2 regions of the Promicromonospora sp. NPDC110617 genome follow, and region 1 is predicted to be linked to the other one. Evidence: riboswitches for the same ligand, from Rfam matches in the RefSeq annotation. Region 1 holds a riboswitch; the other holds the start of a gene.
The links. A riboswitch is a leader RNA that binds a small molecule or an ion and turns the genes downstream of it on or off. The one in region 1 is predicted to bind thiamine pyrophosphate.

Region 2: it holds a riboswitch for thiamine pyrophosphate, as region 1 does, so the genes downstream of both, ACZ7LE_RS25055 (YkoF family thiamine/hydroxymethylpyrimidine-binding protein) here and ACZ7LE_RS10600 (TenA family protein) in region 1, are expected to answer to the same signal.

Annotation. Positions count from the first base shown of each region.
Region 1 covers NZ_JBVKBM010000001.1:2,420,171-2,423,259, forward strand. The annotation lists gene ACZ7LE_RS10590 (glycoside hydrolase family 15 protein) at 1-743, shown strand, start outside; gene ACZ7LE_RS10595 (LLM class F420-dependent oxidoreductase) at 689-1,468, opposite strand; TPP riboswitch at 1,533-1,625, shown strand; gene ACZ7LE_RS10600 (TenA family protein) at 1,617-2,369, shown strand; gene ACZ7LE_RS10605 (SRPBCC family protein) at 2,476-2,907, shown strand; gene ACZ7LE_RS10610 (methyltransferase domain-containing protein) at 2,947-3,089, opposite strand, start outside.
Region 2 covers NZ_JBVKBM010000005.1:212,155-215,243, reverse strand. The annotation lists gene ACZ7LE_RS25060 (LacI family DNA-binding transcriptional regulator) at 1-996, shown strand; TPP riboswitch at 1,123-1,208, shown strand; gene ACZ7LE_RS25055 (YkoF family thiamine/hydroxymethylpyrimidine-binding protein) at 1,283-1,951, shown strand; gene ACZ7LE_RS25050 (ECF transporter S component) at 1,944-2,570, shown strand; gene ACZ7LE_RS25045 (ABC transporter ATP-binding protein) at 2,560-3,089, shown strand, end outside.

The DNA.
Region 1 (3,089 bases):
GGCTGGAGCAGGACCAGGACGTGTGGCGGCTGCAGCGGGCGCTGCTGGAGCACCTCGAGGAGCACTGGGACGACCTCGACAACGGGCTCTGGGAGGTGCGGGGCCCGCGCCGCGCGTTCGTGCACTCGCGCGTCATGGCCTGGGCGGGCTTCGACCGGGCCGTCCGCGCCGTCGAGAAGTACGGCCTGCCGGACGAACCCGTCGAACGCTGGCGCGCCGTGCGCGACCGGATCCACGACGACGTCTGCACCCACGGGTTCGACGCCGAGCGGAACACGTTCACGCAGTTCTACGGCTCGGACGGGCTCGACGCGGCGCTGTTGCTGATCGGCCAGGTCGGCTTCCTGCCCTGGGACGACCCCCGCGTGGTCGGCACCGTGGACGCCGTGCAGCGCGAGCTGGGTCAGGACGGGCTGCTGCGGCGGTACCACAACGAGGCCGACGACCGGGTGGACGGCCTGCCCGGCGCCGAGGCGACGTTCCTGGTGTGCAACTTCTGGCTGGTCGACGCGCTGCACGGCATCGGCCGGGTCGACGAGTCCGTCGCCCTGTTCGAACGACTGCTCGCCGTGCGCAACGACCTGGGCCTGCTCAGCGAGGAGTACGACCCGGCCACCGGCCGGCACCTCGGCAACACACCCCAGGCGTTCAGCCACCTGGGCCTGGTCAACAGCGCGCTGCGCCTGGGTCAGCCCCGCGCGTCGCGCCAGGCGACCCAGTCCGTGACGGTCGACAGGTCGTAGTCCGGGCCGGTCACCCCGACGGTGAACAGGCTGACCCCGGCCGCCACGAGGGCCGCACCCTCCTGAGCGGGCGAGCCCTGCGCCTGCACCGAGCGCTCGACCAGTGCAGCGGTGTCGCGCCCGACGGCGGCTCCGTGCTCGTCGAGGATCGCCGACTTGCTCGTCAGGGTCGGCAGGTCGCCGAACGAGTGCCAGATGTCGGCGTGCTCGGCCACGATCCGCAGCGTCTTGCGCACGCCGCCGCCGCCGATCAGGACCGGGATCTCGCGCGACGGCGCCGGGTTGCCGGCCGCCAGTCGGGCCTTGATACGCGGCATCGCGTCGGCCAGGCTCGCGATGCGCGAACCGGCCGTGCCGAACTCGTAGCCGAACTGGTCGTAGTCCTTCTCGAACCAGCCCGCGCCCAGCCCCAGGATCAACCGCCCGCCGGAGATGTGGTCGACCGTGCGGGCCATGTCCGCCAGCAGGTCGGGGTTGCGGTAGCCGATGCCGCTCACGAGGGCGCCGATCTCCACGCGCTCGGTCTGCTCGGCCCACGCGCCGAGCATGGTCCAGCACTCGAAGTGCTTGCCGTCGGGGTTGCCCCGCAGCGGGAAGAAGTGATCCCAGTTGAAGATGATGTCGACACCCGCGTCCTCGGCGCGGAGCACCGCGTCACGCAGGGCGGAGTAGTCGGCGTGCTGCGGCTGGAGCTGGACACCGATGCGGATCGGGCGGTCTGTCATGGCGGCAGCCTACGACCCGCCAGGCCGGGCAGCCCGCGGCCCGCTCGATCCGGTAGCGTCTGCCGCACGTGACACGGGGTGCCCTGCCAGGGCTGAGACCACACCCGTCGAACCTGATCCAGATCATGCTGGCGAAGGGATGTCCACCGTGACTTCTTCTGTTGTCCCCGTTTCCACCCAGACCCCGTCCGGCCCCGCCGCCGTCCGCCCGTTCACCGAGGAGGCGTGGGAACGCATCGCGGGCTGGCGCGACGCCGTCGAGCACATGCCGTTCGTCAAGGCGCTCGCGGACGGCTCGCTGCCCGCCGAGTCCTTCGCGTTCTACCTCGCCCAGGACGCCGCCTACCTGCGCGAGTACTCGCGCGTCCTGGCGCGCGCCGCGCAGGTGGCGCCCGACCCGGCCGCGCAGGGCTTCTTCGCGCGGTCGTCCGTGACGGCGCTGGAGGTCGAGACGGCGCTCCACCGCGACTGGCTGGGCGCGCACGCCGGGCTGGCGGCGGGCGACGTCGCCGCGGTCGAACCGTCGCCCGTGACCGCGGCCTACACGGGCCACCTGCACGCCGCGGCGTCGGGCGGCTACGCCGAGACCGTCGCCGCGCTCCTGCCCTGCTACTGGCTCTACGCGCACGTCGGGAGCGTGCTCGTGGACCTGGCCGGACGCCGCCCCGGCGGCCTGGCGGGCCACCCGTACGCGACCTGGATCGGCACCTACGGCGCCGAGGCCTTCCAGGAGTCGACCCGGCAGGCCCGCCGGCTGGCCGACGACGCGGCCCGCTGGGTCTCCCCGGACGAGCGCGCGCGCATGCTGCGGGCGTTCGAGATCTCGTCGGTGCACGAGTACCTCTTCTTCGAGCAGGGCCTGTCCGCCCCCACCTGGCCGACGCCGCCCGTCCGGGCCTGAGGCTCGTCGGCCTCGAGCGTGTCGGCCGGGCGCGAGATCGCGCCCCGAGGTCGAGACTAGGGGGTGACGCCGGCCGCCGGCGTCACCCTTCAGGACAGGAGCACCGATGCCGAGCTACAGCACCACCGCCGTGATCGACGCCTCGCCCGAGGCCGTCTGGGCGGTCTTGTCCGACGTCGAGCACATGCCCGACTGGACGTCGTCCATGACGTCGGTCGAGATCATCGACGGGCCCAACCCGCCGGACGTCGGCTCGCAGGTGCGGATCGAGCAGCCCAAGCTGCCGCTCGCGATCTGGCTGATGGACGAGTGGGACCCGCCGCGCCACTTCGCGTGGATCAGCGAGGCGCCGGGCCTGACCACGCAGGCGGAGCACCTGGTCGAGCCCCTGCCCGACGGCCGCTCCCGCGTGACGCTCGCGATCACGCAAACCGGCTCGCTGGCCTGGCTGCTCGGCAACCTGGTGCGGCGGCGCACGCGGCGGTACGTCAACACCGAGCTCGCCGGGCTCGAGGCCCGGGTCACCCAGCAGGGCTGACGGCGCGCGCCGTCAGCCGCCAGCTGGGTGGGCGCCGCCTCAGACCCGCGTGGCCACCGCGAACACCCGGCGGAACGCCAGCGGCGTGCCGTGCGGGTGCTCGGGGTACGCCTCCCGGAGCGCCGCGCCGAACTCCGCCTCGAACCGGGCGCGCAGGGCCGCGTCCTTCGCCTCCAGCGCCT
Region 2 (3,089 bases), on a different contig from region 1:
ATGGCGACACAACGCGCCGTGCGCCTGAGCGACGTCGCCGCGGTGGCCGGCGTCTCGAAGGCGACCGCCTCCAAGGCGCTCAACGACAGCCCGGTGGTCTCGCCGGCGACCAAGGCCCGCGTGCTGGAGGCCGCCGAGCGCCTGGACTTCCGGCCCAACGCGCTCGCCCAGTCGTTCGCGTCGGGCCGGAGCCGGACCGTCGGGCTGCTGACCCACCGCGCGACGGCGACCTTCTCCCGGCCGGTCGTCATGGGCGCCGTCCTGCGGCTCGGGAGCCGGGAGCGTGCCGCGCTCGTGTTCGACGGCCGCATAGACGCCCACCGCGACATGACCGAGAGCATCCGGACCCTGCAGGACCGGCGCATCGACGGGCTGCTGGTGGTCGGGTCCGGCTACGCGCGCGTGACCCCGTCGATCACGCACCAGTTCGAGGTCCCGGTCACCTACGCCTTCGCCGCCACCGACGACCCCGGCGACTACGTCTTCCTGCCGGACAACGAGCAGGCCGGGTATCTCGCCGGGCGGCACCTCGTCGAGCGCGGCCGGACCCGGATCGCGCACGTCACCGCGCAGGCCGACGACCTCGCGGTGCGGCGGCGCGCCGCCGGCCTGTCACGGGCGCTGGAGGAGGCCGGTCTGGCACCCGTCACGACCCTGCACGGATCCTGGCGCCGTGAGTGGGGCGAGCAGGCCCTGCACCTTCTCGACGAGGGCGGCCTGCCCTTCGACGCCGTGTTCTGCGGCAACGACCACATCGGGTTCGGCGTGCTCGACGCCCTGGAGGCGCAGGGTCGCCGGGTGCCGGACGACGTGTCCGTGATCGGCGTCGACAACTGGGAGGAGGTCGTGATCGACCAGAAGCTGCGCCGCCTCACCACGATCGACCTCGACCTCATGGGTGTGGGGCGGGTCGCGGCCGACAACGTCATCGAGCCGGCCGCGACCGGGGGAGAGCGGTTCGTCGAGCCGATCCTCGTCCAGGGGCCGTCCACCTGACCGAGCCCGGGGCGATGGCCGTGAGCACGTTGGGCGGGTCGGGTAGGCGCGCGTCCCGGGCTTGACCAGAGCCTGGGCGATTGCTCTCACTATTCGGACATTCGCGGCTGTTATGGTGGGCGCCGAGCACGGGAGTCCGGTAGGCCGGGCTGAGAGGGAGTAATCGAACTCCGACCGTTGAACCTGATCCGGATCATGCCGGCGCAGGAAGCGACCTCAGGGCGTGGCCGTACCGGTCCCCGTCCTCCTGTGCCCGACGGATATCCGACGGACAGGGGAGGACCTGATGGCGAACCACGCCACGGCAACGGACGAGACCGCCGAGCTGCGCGGCGACCCGATGCGCTTCGGCGTCGGCGCGCGGATCACCGCGGCGGTGATGTCGGACGACTACGTCGACGTGATCCTGGGCGCGCTGCGGCAGGCCGACGCGACCGGTCTGGTCGTCGAGACCGGCGACGTGAGCACCTACGTGGGCGGCGCCGAGGCCGACCTGCTGCGGTACGTGACCGACCTGACGGCCGGGATCGCGGCGTCGGGCAAGCACGCCGCGATCACCGTGCACCTGTCCCGGGGCTGCCCGGGCGAGGTGGCCTGCGACCTGCCGGGCGGGGCCGGCCCGCGGGTCACCGAGGTGCCCCGGGGGCGCGACACCGGCCGGTTCGTCTCGGCCGAGTGGGCGCTGTACCCGCTGGCCGACGACGTCCGCGCGGACGTCACGCCGGACCACATGCGCGACATCTACGCCGCGATCGAGCTGGCCAAGGACAACGGCACGTTCCGCGGCTCGCAGCACTTCGTCACCCGCCTGGAGGGCGACGCCGGACGGGTGCTCGCCAGCGCCTTCGCCGGCTGGGTCCTGGCGGGCCGCACGGTGCAGCACGTCACCAGCCACCTCACCCTCTCGGTGAACAGCCCGAGCCACGTCCGCGCCCCGGGCGGCACCGGTGAGTGAGCCGACGACGCGCCGCCGGGCGCGGCTGCCGCTGCGCGACATCGTGCTCATGGTGATGCTCGGCGTGGTGTTCGGATTCCTGTACTGGGCGCTCGTGCAGGCGTGGAACGGGCTCGCCGTGGCGATGGGACCGGCGGGCGACCTGGCCCAGCACGTGCTGCTGGGCGGCTGGCTGCTCGTGGCGCCGATCGCGGTCGCGATCATCCGCAGGCCGTTCGTGGGCATCATCGCCGAGGTGATCGCCTCCGTCGTCGAGGTGGTGTTCCTCGGCTCGCCGGTCGGGCCGCTCCTGCTGGTGGCTGCGGCGATCCAGGGCGCCGGCAGCGAGCTCCCGTTCGCGCTGACCCGCTACCGTCGGTTCGGGTGGGGCGTGTACGCGGTCTCGGGCCTGCTGGGCGCGGGCCTGGTCTTCGTGTGGTCCGCGTTCCGGTTCGGCTGGTACGGACAGGACATCCTGGCGCTGCGCCTGGGCATCCAGCTCGTCTCCGGCCTCGTGCTGGGCGGCCTGCTCGCCAAGGTGATCGTCGACCGCCTGCACGGCACCGGCGTGCTCGACGAGTTCGCCATCGGCCGGGCGGACGCCGCGCTCCGCGGACCCGTGGCGCGCCGTGAGCGCTGACGCCGTCGTGGCGGCCGCCGACGTCGGGGCGACCGTCGTCGAGACCGCCGGACTGGAGGCGGTCTACGGCACCGGCGACGGGGTGGGACCCGTCGACCTGCGCATCGAGGCGGGGCAGAGCGTGCTCGTGCTCGGCCCGTCGGGCTCCGGCAAGTCGACGCTGCTCCGGCTGCTGCACGGCGCCGTCCCGCACGCCGTCCACGCGCAGGTGGACGGCGCGGTGCACGTCGCCGGCCGGTCCGTGGCCGACACCGGGATCGCGGGGCTCGCCGACGTCGTGGGCGTCGTGGCCCAGGACCCGGAGTCGGGCGTGTGCCTCCCCGACGTGCTCGACGAGGTCGCGTTCCCGCTCGAGAACCTCGCGATCGACCCCGCCCTCATCGAGCCCGCCGTGCGCACGGCGCTCGACCGGGCGGGGGCTTCGGGCCTCGCCGGGCGGGCGACGGCGGAGCTGTCGGGCGGGGAGCTGCAGCGTGTGGCGCTCGCGGCGGCCGTCGCGCCGTCGCCCCGCCTGCTGCT